3 linked regions of the Bremerella alba genome follow. The protein of the gene in region 1 binds, or shares a complex with, the protein of each later gene. Links are inferred from orthologs where the notes say so. Each region holds a gene or a part of one and is shown in the gene's direction. Other genes may lie near its edges.

Region 1 (7,552 bases):
CAACTGAACCCCTTCGAGACCTTGATTCAAGATCCATTCGCGGTTGTCCCAGGCACCGGTGATCAAAATTACTAAGGCGGTCATCGAGCAAACGACAATCGTGTCGATGAAGGGACCCAGCAGGGCAACAAAGCCTTCGCGGACTGGCTCATCGGTTTTCGCAGCACTATGGGCAATCGCTGCGCTACCGACGCCGGCTTCGTTACTGAAAGCTGCTCGCTGAACGCCGATGACGATCACGCCCAAAATACCGCCACGCACGGCTTCCGGATTGAACGCCTCGGTGAAGATCTGGGCAACCAGCTCCGGCAGTAGCGTGATATGGGCTCCGATGATCCACAGGCAGGCCAAGATATACATCAGGCACATCGCAGGCACAACTTTACTGGCCGTGGCACCGATTCGCTTGATCCCCCCGATAATCACCAGACCTACACAAAAGGCCATCACGATACCGAAAATTGGATTGAACGTTCCTTTGAACGCGTCGATCTTGCCTTGCAACTCGGTCTTCTGCTTTTCGAGTTCGCGGACTTGGGTGAGATCCCCTTCGGCGGCTGCGGCGCTGAGGTCTCGTTTGACTTGGTTCAGTTGGTTGAGTTCTTTGTCTTGAACGACGGTTAGCACCATCGAGGTGGCCTGATTGGCTTGGAACATATTTCCACCGCCGAAACTGGCCATGATGCACATCACAGCAAAAATGATGGCCAAGACCTGTCCGATTGGTTTGAGGCCAAACTGACTGAACGCATAGGTCAGGTACTGCATCGGACCGCCGAGGATCGTGCCGTCAGGTTTGACCTCGCGGTACATTTGCCCCAGGGTGCACTCGACAAATTTGCTCGTCATGCCAAAGAAGCCGCACAGCAGCATCCAGAAAAACGCCCCGGGACCGCCGGCCGACATGGCGATGGTCACGCCGGCAATATTCCCCAGGCCCACCGTCGCAGAAAGAGCCGACGCGAGCGCTTGAAAGTGCGTCACTTCTCCGGGCTCGTTGGGGTTGTCGTACGTTCCACGGACGATACTGATTGCGTGGCTGAACCCCCAGAAGTTGACGAATGCGAAGAAGATGGTGAAGAAGACGGCCCCGCCGGAGAGCCAAAGCACCACGATCGGCGCACCGCCGACATATTCGGTAAACAGGTAAGGCGTTTCTTTGGGGTTGCTGTTGCTGAGGGCCAGCTTGCCTGCCTGGGCACGCTGTTGGATTTGCTCGGGCGTGAGCCAAGTCGATTCATCTTCGTTGAGCGAATTTCGCAGCTTGGTGACTGGCTGGAAGGTGAACTTGTCCCCTTCCTTGATCCGAACGTATTTGGTTGAGTCGTTAATGACGTACAGAACGTAGTCGACCGGCTGCTGTTTCTCTTGGCCGGCAGCGTCGGTGCGATTCAGAACGCCAAGACGATAGATGCGGTCTGGTTCGGGAGAGGTCGTGATCTTGCCAAGCTCTGCCCACTGCTGAAGCTTTTCGTCGTCAATTTGATCGGGCAAATCGGCCGGCTTGCGGACCTTGCTGTTCTCGGCGATGACGAAGGGACCGTCGGTCCCGCGGTCGCGAACGTAGTAGATCACGTCGTCCATCTGAGCGTACTGCCGCTCGGTCGAGAAGACGCGATAGAACAACGTTTGGTCCATCTTACCGACCATCCACTCGAACGGCTTATCGAAGTATTGAAATGCCGTCCAAGGTTCGCTGTCGGTCAAACTGACCGGAGCCGGGTAGGTTTTGTCTGATGCGACAGGAGACGCTTCTGCCGGTGAATCTTGATCCGGCGAGGTCGATGCTTCCGTGGCTGGCTCTTCTGGCGGGTTTTCCTGGCCAAAAGTTGCTACGGGGAAGAGCGAAAGAGCGAAGAGCGAGAGTAGCGCAATGCGCCAAGACATGGAGAGTTGACTTGCGATCATGCAAATTTCCCAAACTGCCAACCTTCCTGCTTCGGCCTGGGGCTTGCCGGGTTAGGGAGGGTTGTTCTAAAAGTCGTTCCGAAATGGAGAGGCTGGGGCGATTAGGGGGCAGTAGTTACCGTAATTCTTAACTGCTATACTCATAAGGGTTTACGGAAACGGTTGTCTGGGAATCGCGATTTAACGAATATATACTTGTCAAAAATGCGATAATCCCTAACATTAGGGTACTGACACAACTTAGCGATACGGCTAGCAGATTGCCAGTCGTCCGAAAGCGATTTAAGCGAATGAGCAACAATTCCGCGCAAAATGACACGCGCTGGGCTAACGAGGTCTTCCCGACCGACTTGGTCGTGCTCGATTTGTTGCGGAGGACTCCTTCCCTGACGACGGCCGATCTGGCCGAAGCCATGGAAGTCACGGCAACCGCCGTGCGTCAACGCTTAAATCGTTTGATGGGACAAGGTTACGTTGAACGCATTGCCTCCAAGGCAGGACGCGGTCGACCCACGCACAAGTATCGTTTGACCACCAAAGGCGAGCGAAAAACGGGGGCCAACTATGCCGACTTGGCCTTGGCGCTGTGGGACGAGATTCGTTCCATTGAAGACCCCGACGTGAAGCTAGGGCTCATTTCCCGGATCGCCAAGCGACTGGTCGAGATGTACGCCAGCCAGATTCACGGTGAAGACGCTCACGAGCGGATTCATGACCTGATGGCCTTGTTCATTGGTCGCCAGATTCCGCTGGAATATGAAGAAGACAACGAGGGTAAGCCGGTGCTGAACGTGCTGGCTTGTCCTTACCCGGATTTGGCGGAGCAAGATCGAGCCGTGTGTGCGCTTGAGAAAGCGATGTTCGCCGAACTATTGGGACAAGATATGACACTGAGCCATTGTCGGCTCGATGGCGAGAGTTGTTGCACCTACGAGTTTACGCCTATCAACTCGGATACGGAGAGCGTGTGACATGACCAAGCCATGGATTGAAGGTCGCTTCGAAGAAAACGTCATTACGACGACCATCGAACAGGCCATCAACTGGGGACAGCAATCGAGCATTTGGCCGATGACGTTCGGCTTGGCTTGTTGTGCGATCGAAATGATGGCCGTCGGGGCGAGTCGCTTTGACATCGATCGCTTCGGAGCCGGAGCGTTTCGGGCTTCCCCCCGCCAGGCAGACTTAATGATTGTCGCTGGCACCGTCACGTACAAAATGGCCAGCCGAGTTCGGCGGCTTTACAACATGATGCCTGACCCGAAGTATGTCATTGCCATGGGTGCTTGCACCGTGGGTGGTGGTCCTTACTTCAAGTATGGGTATCACGTGGTCAAAGGAGTTGACCTGGTTGTTCCGGTGGACGTTTACGTCCCTGGGTGTCCTCCACGGCCGGAGGCATTGTTGGAAGGGTTAATGCGGATTCAGGATAAGATCCGCGGACATCGCATCAATCGGAAGGACGGCGTTCGCGTCGACGACGAGTTGCCGGTGCCGCACCATTCCGGTTATGTCGAGGCGACCGGATCGGAAAACCCGCTGACCCAACATCAGAAACATACTGGTAAATAACTTCCCTGCACGCCGTACGCGGCGTCGCCTCCGTTGAGACTCGAAAAGAGCGAAAAGTCACGAATGACCGACGTATTGAAGATTGAGAATTTGCACGTTTCGGTAGAAGAGAAACCGATCCTCAATGGCGTGAACCTGGAACTGAAACGCGGTGAAACGCACGCCCTGATGGGGCCTAACGGTTCTGGCAAAAGCACGCTTGGCTTCGCCATCATGGGACACCCCAAGTACGAAGTGACCGAGGGTCGTATTCTGCTGAATGATGTCAACGTCACCGAATTGGAAGCGGACGAACGAGCCCGGCTCGGGCTGTTTATGGCCTTTCAGCGTCCGATCGCCATCCCTGGCGTTCGCCTGGCCGACTTCCTGCGTCACGCGACGACCAACGTGCGTAATCCAGAACGTAAAGAAGGGGAAGACCTGATCCCCATGCGGGAATTCCGCCGCGAAATCAAAGAGAAGATGAACCAGCTTCAAATGGACACCGAGTTCGCTCGTCGTTACGTCAACGACGGCTTCTCTGGTGGCGAAATGAAGCGGGCTGAGATCCTTCAGCTGGCCATGCTACAGCCGAAGTTTGCCATCTTGGACGAAACCGACAGTGGTTTAGACGCCGATGCGGTTCGCCTGGCCAGCCAGAGTATCGCTCAGATCGGTGGCGAAGAGATGGGCCTGCTCATCATCACGCACCACGACAAGTTGCTGGAACATAATCCACCCTCGCATGCCCATGTGATGCTCGGTGGACGCATCGTCGAAAGTGGCGGTGTCGAACTGGCGCACGAACTGCATTCCAGTGGTTACGATCGCGTTCGTAAGGCGTATCCGGAAGCGGCCGCTATGGAACGTGAAATGCAAGACGAAGAACAAACGGTTTAGTTACAAAGCGTTTAGATACACTGCGATTCGTTTTCGCGGCCTGAACTGCGACCAGGCACCCACGCGAAGCAATTAAGTCAATCGCCAACGACGATATTCAATAGTTTGGAGAGACTATGGCCACCGATATTACTGACACCGGCGTACAAAGCCCGATCGGTGAAATCAACAAGTACGATTTCCGCACGACCAGCAAGGGTGTCTTCAAGGCCAAGAAGGGTTTGAACGCCGAGATCGTTCACCAGATCTCGGACATCAAAGACGAGCCAGACTGGATGCGTAAGTTCCGTCTGGACTCGCTTGATATCTTCAATTCCAAGCCGATGCCTAAATGGGGCGGCGACATCAATCTCGACTTCCAGGACATCTACTACTACCTCAAGCCGACCGAGAAGCAAGGCAAGACGTGGGACGATGTGCCGGCCGAGATTAAGGAAACGTTCGAGAAGCTGGGCATTCCCCAAGCCGAACGCCAGTATCTGGCCGGCGTGAAAGCTCAGTTCGAGAGCGAAGTGGTGTACGGCTCGCTGCAGGAAGACCTCGCTCAGAAAGGGGTGATCTTCACCGATACGGATACGGCTCTTCGTGAGCACCCCGAACTGCTGAAGGAATACTTCGGCAAGGTGATTCCGCCGCACGACAACAAGTTCGCCGCGCTCAACTCGGCCGTTTGGTCTGGTGGTTCGTTTATCTACGTTCCTCCGGGCGTCGAAATCGAGTTCCCCCTGCAAACCTACTTTCGTATCAACGAAGAGAGCATGGGGCAGTTCGAGCGAACGCTGATCATCGTCGACGAAGGGGCGAAGATTCACTACGTCGAAGGTTGCACCGCTCCGATGTATTCGTCGGAAAGCCTGCACTCGGCCGTGGTGGAAGTGATCGCCAAGAAGGGGTCGCGTTGCCGTTATAGCACGATCCAGAACTGGGCAAACAACATCTATAACCTGGTGACCAAGCGGGCAATGGCCTACGCCGACGCCACCATGGAATGGGTCGACGGCAACCTGGGTAGTCATCTGACGATGAAGTACCCAGCCGTTTACCTGATGGAACCGGGTGCCCGCGGCGAGATCCTTTCGATCGCGTTCGCTGGTAAGCATCAGCATCAAGATACCGGCGCGAAGCTGGTTCACTGTGCTCCGAATACTTCCGGTCAGATCATTTCCAAATCGATCTCGAAGGATGGCGGTCGCGGTAGCTATCGCGGGCTGGTTCGTGTTGAGGAAGGTGCCACCAACACCAAGTGCAGCGTTGTGTGCGATGCTTTGATCCTCGATCCGGAAAGCCAGACCGATACCTATCCGTACATCGAAATCATGGAGCCGGATGTCGCCATCGGTCACGAAGCGAGCGTCTCGCGGATTGGTGAAGAGCAACTCTTCTACCTGATGAGCCGCGGCCTAAGCGAAGCGGAAGCGAGCACGATGATCGTCAACGGTTTCATCGAGCCGCTGGTGAAAGAGCTGCCGATGGAATACGCGGTCGAACTGAACCGCTTGATCGAGCTGCAAATGGAAGGTTCGGTCGGTTAATCGACCTTGCCTTGCGTATCCAAATTTGGGCCAAGCAGCGTCGATCGAGCTGGCGTGCTTGGCCATTTTTCTTTGACAGATTGACCCGAACATTAGCGATATTATGAGCGTGGGAACCGTACCCTCCGTCGAAAATTGGAATGCCGAAGCATTCAACGACTATGTCAAGCAGCTGAACGAACCGCAGTGGCTTGTCGATCTTCGCCAGGAAGCCTTCGAAAGTTTCGAGGGCAAAGACTGGCCGACCCGTAAGGAAGAAGAGTGGATGCGAACCGACATCCGCGGCTTCAGCCTGAAGAAGTTCGACCCGCCGAGCTTCACCACCCCGGTCGATCCGGCGTCGCTGCCCAGCGGCCTGTTGGCCGAAGGGGTCGATATTGGCGGGCAGGTGATTTCCTTAAACGGCAAGACGGCCGTCAGCACGATCAACGACGAATTGAAGTCGAAAGGTGTTATCTTCGGCGACTTCCGCACCGTGCTGGCCGAGCATGGCGACCTGGTGAAGAAGTACCTCTTCCAAGGCGAGTTCGACCCGAACTTCGACAAATTCAGCGCCCTGCATGCGGCTTACTTCAGTGGTGGTGCGTTCCTGTACGTTCCGCGAAACGTCCAAGTCGAGCAGCCGCTACACGTCTTGAACTTGATCGGCGACAACGGCGTTGACCTGGCTCACACATTGATTGTGTTGGAAGAAGGTGCCCAGGCAACGGTCCTGACCGAGTCGGCCAGCCTGGACGATGACCAACCTGGTTTCCACTGCGGGGCGATTGAAGTAATCGTCGGCGATCGAGCCAACCTGCGCTTTGTGAACCTACAAAACTGGGGCGAAAAGGTCTGGCACTTCGCACAACAAAAGGGTTGCGTCGGGCAAGATGCCAACTTGTTCTGGACGCTTGGCGCGTTGGGCAGTCGCTTGTCGAAAGTCAATCAGCATGTTGCCCTCGATAAGCCGGGTGCCCACTGCGAAGTAAATGGAGTGCTCTTCACCGAAGGGAAGCAGCATCTTTCCTACCACACGCAGCAGTACCATCGTGCCCATAGCTGCACGAGCAACTTCCTTTACAAAGCCGCGCTGCAAGATCACTCTCGCACCGTTTGGCGTGGGATGATCAAGGTTGCACCGGGGGCTCAGAAGACCGACGGGTATCAGCGGATTGATAATCTGCTGCTGACTGAACACAGCCGTGCCGACTCGATCCCTGGTCTGGAGATCGAAGCGGACGACGTACGCTGCACCCACGGGGCCACCACCGGCAAGGTAGACGAAGAGCAAATTTTCTACGCCATGGCTCGCGGTTATACCCGGAAAGAGGCAATGCGGATGATTGTCACTGGCTTCTTTCAGCAGGTATTCGATCGCATCACGCTGGTATCGGTTCGCGAAGCTCTCGGGCACGCGATCGCCCGACGTGTTCGTGAATACGATTAGCGTAAGAGATTGGTGGCCTGCCAATAAAGTAGGGAACATTCCATCGGGTGCCACTGCTGGACGAGCCCAGCTGTAGTGCCCAAATTCGTAGGTTTCACCCCCCATTGAAACACGGCAGTATGCCAGCGGATTGCCAGCAAACAACCAACCACACCCTGCCCTGTAAGTAAGAAACCGAATGTCCGACTTTGTCCGTGTTGCGGCCCTCAGTGATATTCCCGATCCTGGAAAA
Region 2 (2,830 bases), on another replicon or contig:
GCGAACTGCCGGTATTGGGATCATGTCGGCTGATATGGCAATTGCCTATGGTTGCTCGGGACCGGTACTACGGGGTTCAGGCGTCGATCATGATCTTCGGCGTGACGGTGAGCCACGTTATAGATCGATGTACAAGGGATACGACTTCGAGGTGATCGTTGAAAAAAATGGCAGCTATCCGAATGATCAGGTTTATCCTGCCGTGCCGGAAGAAGCCATACTGGGCGATTGTTGGCATCGGTTTTACGTGCGAATGCTAGAGGTAATCCAAGCGATCAAGTTGATTCGCCAAGGGATGGACTTCTATCAGGAGGCCAGTGGCGACTGGGGAACGCCCATTAAGTTGTCAGCCAAGTTGCCCCAAGGTGAGACCTATCTAGAAACGGAGTGTCCTCGCGGGCAGATGGGGTTCTATGTCGTCTCCGATGGCGGCGACTCGATACCTCGTCGGGCCAGGGCTCGCAGCAGTTGTTTTAGCAATCTTTCAGTCGTAGAAGAGCTTTGTCGTGGCGGATTGATCGCCGATATCCCGGCGATCGTTGGTTCGCTTGATATTGTCATGGGAGAAATCGATCGCTGATTCGCCGACGGCTTTGCGAGAACGTTGGAGATTAACGACTGAGTAGTTTTCGCCGGGAGCCTGGCCCGGTATCATGAGGATCCGGGAAAAGACAGTGTTTTGCCCGGTTTTTATACGCACAAGGAAAGCGCGCACGTGGGAGAGTTCTTCGCAGGTTGGTTTCCTGCAGGATGGGAATTCCTGGGGTACACGGTCGCCGCGCTGATTCAAGCATTCTTGCTGGTCAATGTGATCGCTCTGGGGGCGTTTGTTTTCATCTGGGCCGAACGGAAAGTATCTGGCCGTATTCAAGATCGCCTGGGGCCAACTCGCACCGGTGGAGCATTCGGATGGCTTCAATCGTTGGCCGACGGAATTAAGCTTCTCTCCAAAGAAGACTTGATGCCTAAGGATGCCGATCCCATTCTTTTCAAAATTGCTCCTTACGTGGCATTCGCTGCCAGCTTTGCGGCGTTTATGGCCCTCCCCTTCGCTTCTGGTTGGGTGGCGTTGCATCTGAATATTGGATTGTTTTTCCTGATTGCTGTCTTAGGGTTGGAAGTCTTTGGCGTGATCTTGGCCGGCTACTCGTCAGGGTCGAAGTGGTCTTTATTCGGTGCGATGCGGCAAGCGGCTCAGGTAGTCAGTTATGAAGTCCCGCTGGGTATCTGTGTAATCGTTCCGGTGATGATATGCGGAACCATGGACCTGGTTGCCATTGGCGATCAACAGCGGGGCTTGTTTACCAATTGGCTCATCTTCCACGATCCCTTTGTCTTCATCGTATTTTGGGTTTACTTTACCTGCGCGGTTGCCAGTGTGAATCGAGCTCCTTTCGATTTGGCCGAAGCAGAAAGTGAACTTGTCGCCGGGTTTCTTACCGAGTACTCCGGTATGCGGTGGAGTCTGTTCTTCATGGCCGAGTATGGTTCGATGATCTTGGTATCGGCTTTGGCAGCGATTTTGTTCTTTGGCGGATGGAATGGTCCGATCCCGATATTCAGCGCGCTCATGGATTGGTTTCCCGACTATTTAGGGAACTGCTGGTGGTTCAGTTCGATAGCCAACATCTTCGGTGTGATTTGCTTATTGATCAAAGCTTCGCTTGGTGTGATCGGGATGATGTGGGTGCGTTGGACTTTTCCCCGTCTGCGTGTCGATCAGGTAATCACAATGTGTCTGAAGTACTGCGTTCCGATTTCGGCGGTCTGCTTGTTGGGCGTTATGTTCTGGACTGCGTTGGGCGTTCCCTTCTTCAATGATCTGTTGCCAGCCCAAGAGCGTGCGCTCGTACGCGAGGGTTGGTTTAAGACGGGTGAGAAACAAGCCGAGGCTTTGCTGCAGTCGCTTTCGTCGTCTACCGACAAGACAGGAGACGTCGAATGACTCCCCTTCTTGCAGCCACTGGTGAAGCGGCCATCAACTGGCACACGGTGATGTTTTATGTCATTTCCCTGTGTGCTTGCGGCTTTGCCGTTATCGTCGCGATGACGAACAACATCGTGCGGATGGCGTTTGCATTGATCGTCAGCTTGGCCGCAACCAGCGGATTGCTGTTTCTGGCCGGAGCGTATTTTGTCGGAGCAATACAGTTGATGATCTACGTGGGTGGCACGGTCGTGCTGCTGATATTCGGCGTTATGCTCACGGCACAAAAAGCGTTTGTCACCATGCAGACCAAGGCCAGCGACTGGATACTTGGTCTCTTGGTTGGCGGCACCTTGCTGGCCGTTTTGGTGCAACTGGTGTTTCTTATTCCGCAGTGGCAAAGCTCGGATTATCAATCCAACATGGATGCTGAGTTAATCGCTTTCGCAAAAGAACTCACGAGCCAGCAGGCTCGCGGAGATGAGATTACCGAAGAACAGCGACGCAAGCTAGAGCTTATGGCTGCAAAGGCCAGCGAAGGGATGCCGCAGCGAACCGGAGAGATTGGTTTGGCCCTGCTGGGTGTGAGGGCTGACAAGATCGAAAACGAGGAAACAGGGTTAGCGGGTTATCTTCTTCCCTTTGAAATCATTTCGGTACATTTGTTGGTCGTGTTAGTCGGGGCCGCGTTCCTGGCCAGAGCCAAGCGACATCATCACGGAGACGACCAGCGATGAGCTTTTTAAGCGAACCTGTCGGATTATCTCACTTTCTAGCGGTCGGAGCATTTCTGTTTGTGACCGGGGTGGTCTGTATGGCGACCAAGCGGAATGCCCTGGGCATCTTGATGGGAATTGAGTTGGTGCTCAATGGATCCATTGTCAATTTCGTAGGATTTGCGAG
Region 3 (2,945 bases), on another replicon or contig:
CTTGGGTTGCCAGTTGAAGAAGCAGATTTGTTGGCGACAGAGAACGTTGCTGCCACCAATGCCCAGGCAAGGAATGCGGCTTCGAAGTTGGTTTGGACGTGTGTGGCAGACATTATGGTCTTTTTCGCGGTTCTCATGGTTGGGTTCGCATACGTTTGGAAGCGAGGCGATCTCGATTGGGTGCGATCAATGGCCGGGCATTCCCACACGCGAACTAAATCTAAATCAAGCTGGCGCGATTCGACTCAGGTTGTCACGACCACTTGATCGTTTAGGAAAGAACTAAGCAACCATGATCGACGAAGTCTTCGTTCATAAGCTCAAGCAACGTTTCGGTGATAAGATTTCCGGTGTGAATCTTCAAAACGTCGATCCATGGATTGAGGTGGTGCCCGCAAGTGTGGTGGACGTTTGCCGTTATCTGAAGGAAGAGCCCCAGATTGCGTTCGACTATTTGAATTCCATTTGCGTCGTGGACTATTGCGAAACCGACCCGAAGAAAGCGGCCAAAGCAAAGTGGGAACCCCACATTGAGGTCGTTTATCACGTTTCCAGCATTCGCCATAAGACGACTGGCGTGCTGAAAGTGATGCTTCCAAGATGGAAGGATGATGTCGAAGGCCGAATTCCTGAATTGCCGTCGGTGGCCAGCGTTTGGAGAACGGCTGATTGGCACGAGCGTGAAGCATACGATCTGTCAGGTGTTCTGTTTGTCGGACATCAAAATCTACGACGGATCTTGTGCCCAGAAGATTGGGTAGGGCATCCACTTCGCAAAGACTACGAAATGCCGCTCGAGTATCACGGAATCCGTGGGCGATAGTTCGCTGAAAGCCAATTGAATGTCCAACACGAATCATTCCGATATCATTGAACTCGATGTTCGCACCGACGAGATGTTGGTGAACATGGGGCCACAGCATCCTAGTACTCATGGTGTTCTTCGACTCGTTCTGAGAACCGATGGCGAAGTGGTCTCAGAGGTAGTGCCGCATATTGGTTATTTGCATCGCTGTGCGGAGAAGATTGGCGAGAATCTCACGCCCCGGCAGTTCGTTCCTTATACCGACCGGATGGATTATCTGGCCGGTATGAATATGAACCTCGGTTGGTCGTTGGCTGTCGAAAAATTATTGAACTACGATCTGCCTGAGAAGGTGCGGCATACTCGCGTGATAATTGCGGAGTTGAACCGTATTGCCAGCCACCTGGTGGGCATGGGGACCTACGGGCTTGATCTCGGCACCTTCAGTCCGTTTCTCTATGCGTTTCGCGAGCGAGAAAAGATTCTCGACCTTCTCGAATGGGTATGTGGCGCGCGGCTGACCTACAGCTATATCACCCCGGGGGGGGTTACGGCCGATTTGCCGTCCGACTGGATCGATAAGTGTCGCCAGTTTCTGGACCAGTTCGAGCCCCAAATTCCAGACTATCACACTTTGCTGACAACCAATGCAATTTTTATCAAGCGAACTGCCGGTATTGGGATCATGTCGGCTGATATGGCAATTGCCTATGGTTGCTCGGGACCGGTACTACGGGGTTCAGGCGTCGATCATGATCTTCGGCGTGACGGTGAGCCACGTTATAGATCGATGTACAAGGGATACGACTTCGAGGTGATCGTTGAAAAAAATGGCAGCTATCCGAATGATCAGGTTTATCCTGCCGTGCCGGAAGAAGCCATACTGGGCGATTGTTGGCATCGGTTTTACGTGCGAATGCTAGAGGTAATCCAAGCGATCAAGTTGATTCGCCAAGGGATGGACTTCTATCAGGAGGCCAGTGGCGACTGGGGAACGCCCATTAAGTTGTCAGCCAAGTTGCCCCAAGGTGAGACCTATCTAGAAACGGAGTGTCCTCGCGGGCAGATGGGGTTCTATGTCGTCTCCGATGGCGGCGACTCGATACCTCGTCGGGCCAGGGCTCGCAGCAGTTGTTTTAGCAATCTTTCAGTCGTAGAAGAGCTTTGTCGTGGCGGATTGATCGCCGATATCCCGGCGATCGTTGGTTCGCTTGATATTGTCATGGGAGAAATCGATCGCTGATTCGCCGACGGCTTTGCGAGAACGTTGGAGATTAACGACTGAGTAGTTTTCGCCGGGAGCCTGGCCCGGTATCATGAGGATCCGGGAAAAGACAGTGTTTTGCCCGGTTTTTATACGCACAAGGAAAGCGCGCACGTGGGAGAGTTCTTCGCAGGTTGGTTTCCTGCAGGATGGGAATTCCTGGGGTACACGGTCGCCGCGCTGATTCAAGCATTCTTGCTGGTCAATGTGATCGCTCTGGGGGCGTTTGTTTTCATCTGGGCCGAACGGAAAGTATCTGGCCGTATTCAAGATCGCCTGGGGCCAACTCGCACCGGTGGAGCATTCGGATGGCTTCAATCGTTGGCCGACGGAATTAAGCTTCTCTCCAAAGAAGACTTGATGCCTAAGGATGCCGATCCCATTCTTTTCAAAATTGCTCCTTACGTGGCATTCGCTGCCAGCTTTGCGGCGTTTATGGCCCTCCCCTTCGCTTCTGGTTGGGTGGCGTTGCATCTGAATATTGGATTGTTTTTCCTGATTGCTGTCTTAGGGTTGGAAGTCTTTGGCGTGATCTTGGCCGGCTACTCGTCAGGGTCGAAGTGGTCTTTATTCGGTGCGATGCGGCAAGCGGCTCAGGTAGTCAGTTATGAAGTCCCGCTGGGTATCTGTGTAATCGTTCCGGTGATGATATGCGGAACCATGGACCTGGTTGCCATTGGCGATCAACAGCGGGGCTTGTTTACCAATTGGCTCATCTTCCACGATCCCTTTGTCTTCATCGTATTTTGGGTTTACTTTACCTGCGCGGTTGCCAGTGTGAATCGAGCTCCTTTCGATTTGGCCGAAGCAGAAAGTGAACTTGTCGCCGGGTTTCTTACCGAGTACTCCGGTATGCGGTGGAGTCTGTTCTTCATG

Evidence for each region. The genes of interacting proteins can lie anywhere in the genome.
Region 2: the proteins of HOV93_RS09870 (region 1) and nuoH are in contact, whole or in part, in a crystal structure (PDB 6Y11), measured with the Thermus thermophilus proteins. The link is inferred for Bremerella alba from one-to-one orthologs. Residues at the interface, in WP_096411117.1 of Thermus thermophilus: Arg16, Glu17, Gly18, Leu24, Leu27, Val28, Trp30, Gly31, Arg32, Asn34, Ser35, Trp37, Thr54, Asp55, Ala56, Asp59, Ala61, Arg62, Phe63, Gly64, Glu66, Val67, Phe68, Arg69, Ala70, Ser71, Arg73, Gln74, Ala75, Asp76; in WP_096411122.1 of Thermus thermophilus: Arg36, Val44, Arg45, Met46, Gly47, Pro48, Asn49, Arg50, Val51, Leu57, Gln58, Ala61, Asp62, Ile64, Lys65, Ile67, Phe68, Lys69, Glu70, Ile72, Val74, Glu223, Ala224, Glu225, His233, Thr234, Glu235, Tyr236, Ser237, Trp241.
Region 3: the proteins of HOV93_RS09870 (region 1) and HOV93_RS20940 are in contact, whole or in part, in a cryo-EM structure (PDB 6KHJ), measured with the Thermosynechococcus vestitus proteins. The link is inferred for Bremerella alba from one-to-one orthologs. Residues at the interface, in WP_011056552.1 of Thermosynechococcus vestitus: Leu46, Met47, Tyr48, Thr50, Ala51, Cys52, Phe54, Ile55, Glu56, Ala58, Ala59, Ile61, Gly62, Ser63, Arg64, Phe65, Asn76, Pro78, Thr89, Thr91, Lys93, Met94, Ala97, Leu101, Met123, Phe124, Ser126, Asp127, Ser128, Tyr129; in WP_011057128.1 of Thermosynechococcus vestitus: Pro17, His18, His19, Pro20, Ser21, Met22, Val25, Arg27, Met29, Thr31, Ile38, Asp39, Cys40, Glu41, Pro42, Val43, Ile44, Gly45, Tyr46, Leu47, His48, Arg49, Gly50, Met51, Lys53, Ile54, Asn57, Arg58, Pro65, Tyr66.

The regions. Positions count from the first base shown.
Region 1 is NZ_JABRWO010000005.1:61,167-68,718, reverse strand. What follows is about bases 1,851-4,680. They hold HOV93_RS09870 (NADH-quinone oxidoreductase subunit B), read left to right. Parts: upstream 1,851-2,880; coding sequence 2,881-3,480; downstream 3,481-4,680. Other genes in these bases: sufB (Fe-S cluster assembly protein SufB), read left to right, coding at 4,476-4,680; sufC (Fe-S cluster assembly ATPase SufC), read left to right, coding at 3,544-4,359; HOV93_RS09875 (helix-turn-helix transcriptional regulator), read left to right, coding at 2,199-2,879; HOV93_RS09880 (alanine/glycine:cation symporter family protein), read right to left, coding at 1,851-1,887. Outside these bases: more of HOV93_RS09880, read right to left, coding at 1-1,850; more of sufB, read left to right, coding at 4,681-5,891; Fe-S cluster assembly protein SufD, read left to right, coding at 5,995-7,320; HOV93_RS09850 (non-heme iron oxygenase ferredoxin subunit), read left to right, coding at 7,499-7,552. UniProt on the Escherichia coli protein: NDH-1 shuttles electrons from NADH, via FMN and iron-sulfur (Fe-S) centers, to quinones in the respiratory chain. The immediate electron acceptor for the enzyme in this species is ubiquinone.
Region 2 is NZ_JABRWO010000013.1:41,574-44,403, reverse strand. It holds nuoH (NADH-quinone oxidoreductase subunit NuoH), read left to right. Parts: upstream 1-715; coding sequence 716-1,945; downstream 1,946-2,830. Other genes in the region: nuoK (NADH-quinone oxidoreductase subunit NuoK), read left to right, coding at 2,661-2,830; HOV93_RS20930 (NADH-quinone oxidoreductase subunit J family protein), read left to right, coding at 1,942-2,664; HOV93_RS20940 (NADH-quinone oxidoreductase subunit D), read left to right, coding at 1-580. UniProt on the Escherichia coli protein: NDH-1 shuttles electrons from NADH, via FMN and iron-sulfur (Fe-S) centers, to quinones in the respiratory chain. The immediate electron acceptor for the enzyme in this species is believed to be ubiquinone.
Region 3 is NZ_JABRWO010000013.1:42,927-45,871, reverse strand. It holds HOV93_RS20940 (NADH-quinone oxidoreductase subunit D), read left to right. Parts: upstream 1-842; coding sequence 843-2,048; downstream 2,049-2,945. Other genes in the region: nuoH (NADH-quinone oxidoreductase subunit NuoH), read left to right, coding at 2,184-2,945; HOV93_RS20945 (NADH-quinone oxidoreductase subunit C), read left to right, coding at 293-823; HOV93_RS20950 (NADH-quinone oxidoreductase subunit A), read left to right, coding at 1-267.